2 regions of the Nitrosomonas cryotolerans ATCC 49181 genome follow, and region 2 is predicted to be linked to the other one. Evidence: predicted binding sites of a transcription regulator. Region 2 holds the regulator's gene; the other holds the start of a gene.
What was found. Region 2 encodes sigma-54, which starts transcription at its own class of promoters, with help from an activator protein. Its sites were predicted from a motif close to TGGCACNNTTCCTGCT; they were not measured.
Positions count from the first base shown of each region.

Region 1 (5,489 bases), 610 kb from region 2:
CCAGCCTGGTTTTCACGGGCGATACCACTTCCCATGATGCCTTGTGGGGGGCGGTCAATCAAATTGAAAACTTACGCTATCTGATTATTGAATCGGCCTTTAGCAATCAGAATAAAACCGTGGCGATCCAGTCGCGTCATCTGTGTCCTGATTTGCTGATGGCCGAGCTGGAAAAATTGCAACGCCCGGCGGAGATTTATATCACCCACCTGAAGCAAGGCGATGCGGCGCTGATTATGCGTGAAATTGCCGCCTGTGCCGGACCGTTTCAGCCGCGTCGTCTGAGCCATCATCAGCTATTTGAATTCTAGAAAAATCGGGGAAATGACGCCATGAATATCAGTATCATCACGCCGGGCCCGAGTGCGGATATTTCGGATATGAGCAGCAAATTGGATTTTTCCAAGAACCTGCAGGTCGTGACCAACAAAATACACGCGGCCAATGATATCGATGAAATCATGCTGGAAGTGAGCAAGAATATCTGCACCTTATTCAACGCGGATCGCCTGACCATTTATTCACTCAGTGAAGATAAAACCTTCATTACGTCCCGGATCAAAACGGGGCTGGATTCGTGTCAGGATCTGAAACTGCCGATTACAGAACACAGCATTGCCGGTTATGTCAGTCTGAACAAAGTGCTGGTCAACCTGAAAGATGTTTACGATAAAAACGAGTTAAAACAGCTCAGCCCGCATCTCAGTTTTTTGCATGAAGTGGATAAGCGGACGGGTTATCGCACCAAACAGATGCTGGTAGCGCCGATCTTGAATGCGGATGACGGTGCCTTGATGGGGGTCGTGCAGGTCATCAACAGCAAGGATGATCGGCCTTTCTCTGCCCTCGTGGTCGAAGGGATCAATGAGATTTGCCAGACCCTGGCGATTGCGTTCAAACAGCGCCAGAAACCGTTTCAGTTGCTCAAGTCAAAATATGACTATTTGGTTTTGGATGCCATTATGTCCGCGGCCGAATTTGAGCTGGCCACGCGTTCGGCGCGCAAAAAAGAACGGGATCTGGAAGATGTGCTGATCGATGAATTTCAAATCCGGGTGCCGATCATCGGTCGGGCGCTGGCCTCGTTTTTCAAGGTAGCCTATGAGCCTTACAAGGCCGACCGGGTGAGGCCGTCTGATCAGCTGCGCAGTCTGAAAAAGGATTATGTGCTCAACAATGGCTGGCTGCCGATTGACGAGACCGAGGCGGGCCTGGTGATTCTGGCACTGGACCCCGAAAAGATCAAATCGCTGCGCATTGTCAACAGTATCTTTCCCAAATACAAGGTTATTTACAGCGTTTGCACGAAAAGGGAATTCAAGAATACGGTGGATCTGTTTTATGGTGGGAATCATAATACAGAGATCGATAACATGGGTAATATCAACGAGATGCTGTCCGGTTTGCCAGAAGGGCTCGACGACGATGCCGACGAACTGGATGAAGCCTCGGCGGCGTCAGATAATGAACTGGTCAAGCTGGTCAATCGGATCATTGTGGATGCCTATAAAATGGGGGTGTCGGATATTCATGTGGAGCCGTATCCCGGCAAGGAAAAAACCCGCATCCGCTTTCGCAAGGATGGCTCATTAATGTCGTATATCGAGATTCCGGCCAGTTATCGCAATCCACTGGTCACGCGGATTAAAATTATGTGTGATCTGGATATCTCCGAGAAGCGCCGGCCGCAGGATGGCAAGATCCGCTTCCGGAAATTCGGCCCACTGGATATTGAGTTGCGGGTGGCAACCATTCCTTCGGCCGGTGGTCTGGAAGATGTCGTGATGCGGCTTTTGTCGGCAGGGGAGCCCATTCCGCTGGATAAGATGGGCTTTACTGAACACAATCTGCAGGCCCTGAAAAGCATTATCAGCAAGCCTTACGGCCTGTTTTTTGTTTGTGGCCCGACCGGCTCGGGTAAGACCACCACCCTGCATTCCATACTCAAACACTTGAATCGGGCGGAAACCAAGATCTGGACGGCGGAAGATCCGGTGGAAATCACCCAGAAAGGGTTGCGTCAGGTGCAGATGAATGCCAAGGCCGGGCTGACTTTTCCGGTGGTGATGAAATCTTTTTTGCGTGCCGATCCGGATATCATCATGGTGGGGGAAATGCGTGACAGGGAAACCACCAGCCTGGGGATTGAAGCCTCACTGACGGGGCATCTGGTGTTTGCGACCCTGCATACCAACAGTGCACCGGAATCGGTCATCCGGCTGCTGGACATGGGCATGGACCCGTTTAACTTTGCGGATGCATTATTGGGCATCCTGGCGCAGCGTCTGGCCAAGCGCCTGTGTTCGTGCAAGACGGCCTATGTGGCCAGCGAACACGAGATCAAGGCCCTGTTAACCGAATATTGCGAGGAACTACAGCATATCGAACGGTTTAAAACGGATCGGGATGGGGCTTATCAAGCGATTAAAGCGGACTGGATCAAGCAGTATGGGGATGAACAGGGCGCAATCACGCTCTATAAACCGGGGGGGTGTGATCGCTGTGTCAATAGTGGTTTTGCAGGCCGGGTGGCCCTGCACGAGTTGATGATCGGCAGTGATCTGCTGAAAAAGAATATCCAGGAACACGCGCGTGTGGCGGAAATGCTGGTAACCGCTCTGGGCGATGGCATGCGCACCCTCAAGCAGGATGGAATAGAAAAGGTATTGCAGGGCATTACCGACATTCATCAAGTGCGCGTGGTGTGTATCAAGTGACGATTTTCGGCCGAATGTGACGCAAAAGGGCATTTTGATGTATCGAGGATCGGGCTGACTGAAGGAAACCGCTGCGGGGAACCCGGCTGCGATGATCGGTGCCGGAAGCTGCATGGGATGAATGGATGAAAAAAACACCCCATTGCTGGGGTGTTTTAGATTTGTGTTTTACTCACACAAACTGATTATTACGTATTTGGGTTAGCAATAACCAATAGCTATACAGGTGCTCGCAGCATCTTTAGTCCAGACTACAGGTCTTCCAACTCCTTGGGATACTCCAGTAAGCAGATAGGTTTGAGCCGCCAGGCCATTGCCAGTAATTGCCGTCATTAGAATTTGGGCGGTGAGTGCGCCATTAGCTTGAATTTTTCCAGAGCCTGCCGCAACGTTACCATCGTTAGAGGCAGTAACGGGAGGAATTCCACCAAGAGCGTTGGTGCAGTTGGCAGCAAGTAATGTGCCCTGTTCTTGAAAGCAAAGCTCGACAGCTAATTTATACGGTGCGGCAGCTGATACCACTTCACTGAATTTGGCTTTGTTGGTGTAGGTTTGATAAGCAGGAACCGCTATGGCCGCCAAAACACCAATAATAGCCACGACAATCATCAGTTCGATCAGTGTGAAACCTTTTTGTGCGTGTTGCATGTGTGATTCTCCTTTGGGTTAGTGATAACACACTCGGTGTGTGTAATTTTTTATAAGCAGGATCTGTGCCAATATTTTTGTCGCACCGACAACGCCGTCGATAGCACGGATATCATCGCGCTCAGGTGATGATATTACAGATCAAATACGCGGGTCCATAATTCTAATACTTCGGTGCGGGCGTGATCAAATAAAGGGGCGGCCACGCGCGCAAAGCGTTGTGAGACGCCTTCGGTGGGGGAAGCACCGGCCAGACTGGTGTCGCCACTTAAGCGGAGCCAATGTTGTGTCCGCCGGAATTCCCGGTAGGCCGCGCGCACCTGTTCGGCCTGGTCGATGGGAATGAGTCCCAGTTCTCCGGCCCGTTTCAATAAAGCAATATTGCCGATATTACCGGTCAATTCGGGATGTGCATGAGCATAGCCTAAGACCAGATACTGCACGATAAATTCAACGTCAATAATCCCGCCCCGGTCGTGTTTAATATCAAACAGGGTGGTTGAGTTGGGATGCCCTTCGCGCATTTTGTCGCGCATTTTGAGAATCTCCCGCCTGAGCTCGGCCCGGTTGCGGGGCTGGCACAGGATTTCCTTGCGGGTTTGTTCAAAAATCGTGGCCATGTGCGCATCGCCCACAACGAAGCGGGCCCGGGTGAGGGCCTGATGCTCCCATACCCAGGCTTGTGTCCGCTGATAGTGCGCAAACGCTTCGATGCTGTGCACCGGCAGGCCGCTGCTGCCATTCGGGCGTAAGCGCAGGTCGGTTTCATATAACAGCCCGGCGGAGGTATGGCTGGTGAGCCAGGCGTTAATGCTTTGAGACAGTTTGCTGTAGATTTCGGAGGCATCCGGATGCGGGTCGTCATACAGAAAAATAATATCCAGATCAGAGGCATAGCCGAGCTCTTTTCCGCCGAGTTTTCCATAACCGATGATGGCGAAGGCGGGCTGCGCCTGATGGCGCTTTTTCAGACCCGACCAGGCCAGTTGCAAGACGGTCTCGAGAATGAGATCGGCCAGCGCAGTCAGGTGGTCACTGAGTATTTCCAGCTCAGCCGAGCCTTCCAGATCGCTGACCAGTAACTGAAACACTTGCGCATGCTGGAAGTGTCGCAACACATCCATTTGCCATTCGATGACATTGTGTTTGGGGCTGTTGTCATGATTGAGCTGATAGAGCAGTTCCCGTTTCAGCGTGGGCCAGTCGGGCAGGGTACGCAGGGCCCGATTGCGCAACAATTCATCCAGCAAAATCGGGTGCCGTCCGAGGTAATCCATGGCCCACTGACTGGTACTGGCCAGCTTGGCCACGCGGGGCAGGGTGTGCGGATGCTCCAGTAACAGCGCCAGATAGGCGGGATGCGGACTGATGTTTTCCAGTAGCTTGAGCATGCGCTCCAGGGTGGACTCAACCGGCGGATAAACGGCGGCGGCTTCGATCAGAATCGGAATCAGGGTTTTGATGCGCTGCTGGCTGAATTCCGGTAATTGCAGATACTCGGTGCTGGCATAAAACTGCTGCAGTCGTTCAGAAATCTTGGTGGGTTCAGCAAACCCCAGTGTGCTGAGCTGGGTGGCGGCTGCCCGGGTGCGGGCGGCATCTTTGGTCTGCGTTTGCCATAGACAGGCCAGCGTATCATGCCGGGAAGATTTTCTGGGCGCGGCAAAAATCAGTTCAAAGTGATGCGCGGCGTTGCGCCGATGAATATCGAGCTGCTGCATAAAATGCGCAAAATCCGGGCAACCCATGGCCGTGGCAATCAGTGCCTGATCGGCTGTGTTCTCCGGCAGGGTCTGTGTCTGCTGATCGTCGAGATATTGCAGGCGGTGCTCCAGTTTGCGCAGAAAACGATACGCCTCGGATAATTCAGTGACAATCTCCGCCGCCAGCAGTTTTTTCTCCTGCAAGCGCTGCAGCACAGCTAAGGTCGGACGAATGCACAGATCGACATCCCGCCCCCCGCGAATCAGCTGAAACACCTGCGTAATAAATTCAATTTCACGAATCCCGCCGGGGCCCAGTTTGATGTTGTCGTGCATTTCGCGGCGATTGACTTCCTTGCGAATCTGGACGTGCAGGCGGCGCATGGATTCATAAGCACCAAAATCCAGATATTTGCGAAAC
Region 1 is NZ_FSRO01000001.1:1,299,750-1,305,238, forward strand. Features, by position in the region: gene BUQ89_RS05825 (3',5'-cyclic-nucleotide phosphodiesterase) at 1-311, shown strand, start outside; gene BUQ89_RS05830 (GspE/PulE family protein) at 333-2,717, shown strand; gene BUQ89_RS05835 (pilin) at 2,919-3,365, opposite strand; gene glnE (bifunctional [glutamate--ammonia ligase]-adenylyl-L-tyrosine phosphorylase/[glutamate--ammonia-ligase] adenylyltransferase) at 3,500-5,489, opposite strand, start outside.
Region 1: BUQ89_RS05835 (pilin) is a predicted target of sigma-54. The motif match lies at 3,421-3,436, and genes of this name have one in related genera.

Region 2 (5,489 bases):
AGCATAGAAACATGGTATCGACCCGCTGAGTCTTTAGAGACTGTTGCAATCGTTAGTTTTGTTGCCTTAGGAAGGGTGCGCGACCATCTGATATTCAGTGGATCTTTCATCTTCGCCAGTTTCAGAGACTTACCGTCCCACTTGAAGGCGCTGGACGTGTATTCAGCCGATTGCTTCTCATGCTTGCTTTTGAATGACGGGTATTTGGCTCGTTTGGCAAAGAAATTACCAAATGCCGTTTGCAGGTGGCGGAGAGATTGCTGCACAGGAACACTGGAAACTTTGTTCAGCCATTCAAATTCAGGCTCTTTTTTTAACTCGGTCAACAAAGAGGAGGTAGCATGATACCCGATTCTTTTTTTCTCGGTATACCAAGCATCAGAACGAACGCGCAACATGCGATTATAGACAAACCGAGCACACCCGAATGTTTGAGCCAGAATAGTTTCTTGCTCAAAAGTTGGGTAAAACCTGAATTTGTATGCGCGCTTAATTTCCATTAACACACTGTAACAGAAATAGGTGAAAAAACAGGCTTTAGTATCAGCGAAGCTGACTCCCTATCCATCCCCGGCCTTAAGACCGGGGTTTTCCGGAAGTTGAGATGATAAAGTAAAGATACTTCCACTAACTTAGTTGTGATTCACCCCAGCGTGGTGTTAATGTATGCGTTACACCCAGCTGATCCAATATGCGCGCAACAACAAAATCAACCATATCCTGTATAGTCTCTGGATGATGATAAAAACCCGGATTAGCCGGCAGGATAACAGCACCGCTACGCGCAAGTTTTAACATATTCTCAAGATGGATGATCGAAAATGGCATTTCGCGCGGAACCAATATCAGTTTACGATTCTCCTTCAGCATCACATCTGCAGCTCGTTCAATCAGCTTCTGGTTTAATCCTGCTGCAATGGCTGCTAGCGTACCCATCGTGCAGGGACAAATAACCATCGAATCCGCAGGATTAGAACCCGAAGCAACCGGTGCAAACCACTCCTCCCGTCCGAATACGCGTAATTGCCCTTGAGCTAACCCGAAATAATTATTGAAAAATACTTCTGCTTCTTGAGCACGAGATGGCATTATCAGCTTCATTTCCTGCTGTGCAACAATTTGGGCTACTTTTGAATAAAGTAGGTATACAGAATTGCCTTCAGCCAGCAACATTTCTAACAGGCGGATTCCATACGGCATACCAGAAGCTCCCGTGTAAGCAAGCGTGATGGTTTGAGAATTTTTCATTTTTTACCCGATGAGACCTTTGCAAAACCCCAATAGTTGAAAAATTAACTCTTTATAATCAATAGATTAGAAACTTTTGGCGAGAAATTTTTCAAAAGTCTCCCGATATATACGTAAGCTTAGAACCAACTCTACAAATACGATACTGTACTAAATAATTCTTCAGGCTTATTCTGCTTGAACATCCCTCATTTCTTGATCATGCCGTTCAATAAAATCTTTAGTGCCGTCAATACCTCTTAACTGCAAGACATAATTACGCACTGCGGCCTCCACTAATACAGCTAAATTACGGCCTGCAGCAACAGGGATAATAACTTTGCGAACATCCACATTCATAATGTTTTCATTCAAATTACTTAAAGGTAATCGCTCCAATAAGTTGGCATCTGTACCACCTGAGTTTTGTAAATGTACGATCAATTTCATATTTTTCCGCCGACGTACTGCCGTTTCACCAAAAATAGTACGTATATTCAACATTCCCAATCCACGTACTTCAAGAAAATCACGTAACATCGGCGGACAGCGGCCTTCTAATGTCTCCGGCGCGATACGGCGTAGCTCTACAACATCATCAGCTACTAATCCATGACCACGACTTATCAGCTCCAAAGCCAACTCGCTTTTACCAACACCGCTCTCTCCAGTTATTAATACGCCCATTCCCAGCACATCCAGAAGTACGCCATGCAAACAGCTAGATGGGGCCAAGACATGCCCCAGATAAGTACGCAACAACCAAATTACTTCCAGACTCGGATAAGGTGAACACAATAAGGGTATAAGATTAGTGCTTGCCATCGCTCGCATTGAAACCGGCACTTCCCCACCGTCAGCAACAATAATACAGGCGATTCCGCTTTGGGTTAATTGCTTTATTTTATTTTCAAGGGAAGTAGGATCTAATTGATTTAGATAATTAACTTCAGCATTACTTAATACCTGTATCCAATTAGGATGTATAAAATTGAGATGGCCTATCACCCCTTGTCTAGATTGAGCAATAGCTTCATCATTGAGTTGCTTTTCACCTCCTGCCTGTCCCTCTTCCCAGGTTAAACCCAGCTTCCCTTTTTTATCATTAAATAATTGCGCTATACTAATTTGAGGCATTCGGTGTCCAATCAACAATAAGCTTATGAATCTCTACAGCATCTTTACTACGTAAAAGATTTTCGCGAAAACTCCTATCACTGAACATCTGTGCCAACTCACTGAGGATTTGCAAATGTTTATCAGTCGCTTTTTCAGGAACAAGCAGAATGCAGGCAAGATTCACTGGTTGACCATCAGGCGCATCAAATGGGATTGCCTCTTTCATTCTAACCAATGCTGCTACAGCTTCACGCAATCCTTTAATCCTACCATGTGGAATGGCTACCCCTTGACCAAGACCAGTAGAACCCAGTTTTTCACGAGCAAACAAGCTATCAAAAACCTGACTACGCGCCACCTGTAATGTGTTCTCAAATAATAATCCAGCTTGTTCAAATACGCGTTTCTTGCTAGCAACATCTAAATCAACGATAACATTGGATAGCGGTAATAATTGTGAAATGAGATTCATAGAAAAATAAAGTTATTTCCGTTAAATGGCAATGAAGTATTCTTTTTCTTACTTATTAGCCCTACTACAAAAATTATCTTGGCCAAATAAAAGCCATAGTCATCATTCTCAATAATGTGAGTTATATTTAAATTATTTCTATATCTCAAAATCCTGGTCTTTCAATGCACCTTCATTGCGACGCTCCAGGTTCTTCTCTTTATGTTTAAGTATTTGTCGATCTAGCTTGTCTATCAGGTTATCGATTGATGCATACATATTAGTACCATCCGCTTCAACAAAGATATCCTTTCCCCGCACGTGCACGTTTGCTTCAGCTTTTTGTCCATGTTTCTCCACCGACAATGTCACTGTAACATCGATTACATGATCAAAATGGCGCGTGATTTTATTTATCTTAGAAATAACATATTCGCGCATCGCGGGCGTAATTTCTACGTGGTTACCAGTAAGATTGAGATTCATTATGTCTCCTTAATTCCTATTAAAATGACTTACGAAGATTAGTCGGGGGAATTTGCATTGACTCCCGATATTTTGCTACGGTACGACGAGCCACAACGATATCCTGTTGTCCTAGAATTTTTGAAATCCGGCTATCACTCAGTGGTTTTTGTGGATTCTCAGTTTTTACTAATTGCTTAATTAACTCACGAATGGCGGTAGCAGAGCAAACACCACCCGTATTTGTCGCAACATGACTGCCAAAAAAATACTTAAGTTCAAATATACCACGAGGAGTATGCATAAATTTTTGAGTGGTCACACGTGATACGGTTGATTCGTGCAAATTTAGATTATCGGCTATTTCTCGTAATACAAGTGGACGCATAGCCACTGCTCCATATTTAAAGAACTGTTGCTGGCGCTCAACAATCGCACTGGACACACTCAGGATGGTACTGAAACGTTGATGAATATTTTTAATAAGCCATTTAGCTTCGCTTAACTGGCTAGCCAATCCATGCGCTGAATCATGATGACGCTGGTTCAGTATATTGGCATAAAGACGATTAACACTAAGACGTGGAATAGCATTTAGATTAAGATTCGCCACCCAGATTCCATTCATTTTTTTTACAATCACATCTGGCACAATATAACGCACATCTTCAGAGTTGAATATTGCTCCTGGGCGCGGGTTAAGATGAGTAATCAATTGCTGAACTGAACGTAAACAATCATCATCGCAACTCAGTAATTTTTTAATCTGGCCAAAATTCCGTGATGCCAGAATTTCTAAATATTCATTTACCAATAATAACGCTTGATCGCGATAAGGCGTCTCAACTGGCTGCAGCTGTAACTGTAACATAAGACATTCTCTCAAATTACGTGCTCCAACTCCAGATGGGTCTAGATGCTGTAAGTACGCAAGAGCAATATGCATATCATCCATATCGATTTCAAGCTGCGGCGGCAATATCTCAACCAATTCCTGCAAATCCTGAACAAGATAACCATCATCATTCAGGCTATCAATCAACAAACCTACGATGCTCTTATCGCGTTCAGAAATCTGACTTTGACTAATTTGTACATTCAAATGCTCGCGTAAACTAATCGGCTTTGCAGCCAATTGCGGCAGCTCATATTCATCTTCGCGCGAGCCATTGTAAAAATCATGGTCTTGCTTCCAATCAGATTCATTGTTCTGACTCATCACTGTCGTAGTCATATTCTCTACTGAAATGACCTCTTTAGCTGCGTCATCCTGGAAGTCCGACGAATCTGACATGAGCAATTCTGAATTATTACCTGGTTGCACATCTCTGTAATCAGAGCAATTATCCCATTCCAGTAACGGATTCTCCTGCATTATGCGTTCTATTTCCTGACTTAACTCTAGCGTAGACAACTGCAACAATCGAATGGATTGCTGTAGTTGTGGTGTAAGTTTTATTTGCTGTGATAATTTTAGCTGGAGAGTTGGCTTCATTACTTTAGTAAAACAGCAGTTACATGTAACCTCGGATTAATTCAAACATCATCTTTATAGTCGAAAATGTTCTCCTAAATATACTTTTCTTACACGCTCATTATAAATAATTTCATCAGGCTTCCCGTTAGCCAAGACCGTTCCCTCACTGATAATATAGGCTCGGTCACAAATTCCTAATGTCTCTCTCACATTGTGATCAGTAATGAGCACACCAATATTACGTTCCTTAAGAAAACGGATTACTTTTTGTATATCAATTACAGCAATAGGGTCCACACCTGCAAAAGGCTCATCCAATAGAATAAAGCGTGGTTGTGATGCTAATGCCCGAGCAATTTCTACACGGCGGCGCTCTCCTCCAGACAAACTAATAGCAGGATTAGTGCGCAAGTGACTAATATGAAGATCGTTTAACAAATCATTTAAATGTTTTTGTATCTCATCAGAGTTAAAGTTCTGTAACTCCAGTACAGCGAGAATATTATCCTCTACAGATAAGCGTCGAAAAATTGATGCTTCCTGGGGTAAATAGCTGATGCCAAGGCGAGCACGATGATGAATCGGCATCTGGCTTAAATCATGGCCATCCAAATAAATACCTCCCCCATTAAGCGGCACTAATCCCACAACCATATAAAAGCAGGTTGTTTTACCTGCACCGTTAGGCCCTAGCAAACCAATGACTTCACCACTCGCAAGAGAAAAAGAAACATCGTGCACTACTGTACG
Region 2 is NZ_FSRO01000001.1:1,912,690-1,918,178, reverse strand. Features, by position in the region: gene tnpB (IS200/IS605 family element RNA-guided endonuclease TnpB) at 1-500, opposite strand, end outside; gene BUQ89_RS08555 (flavin prenyltransferase UbiX) at 628-1,248, opposite strand; gene hprK (HPr(Ser) kinase/phosphatase) at 1,417-2,364, opposite strand; gene BUQ89_RS08545 (PTS sugar transporter subunit IIA) at 2,351-2,818, opposite strand; gene hpf (ribosome hibernation-promoting factor, HPF/YfiA family) at 2,957-3,283, opposite strand; gene BUQ89_RS08535 (RNA polymerase factor sigma-54) at 3,303-4,757, opposite strand; gene lptB (LPS export ABC transporter ATP-binding protein) at 4,812-5,489, opposite strand, start outside.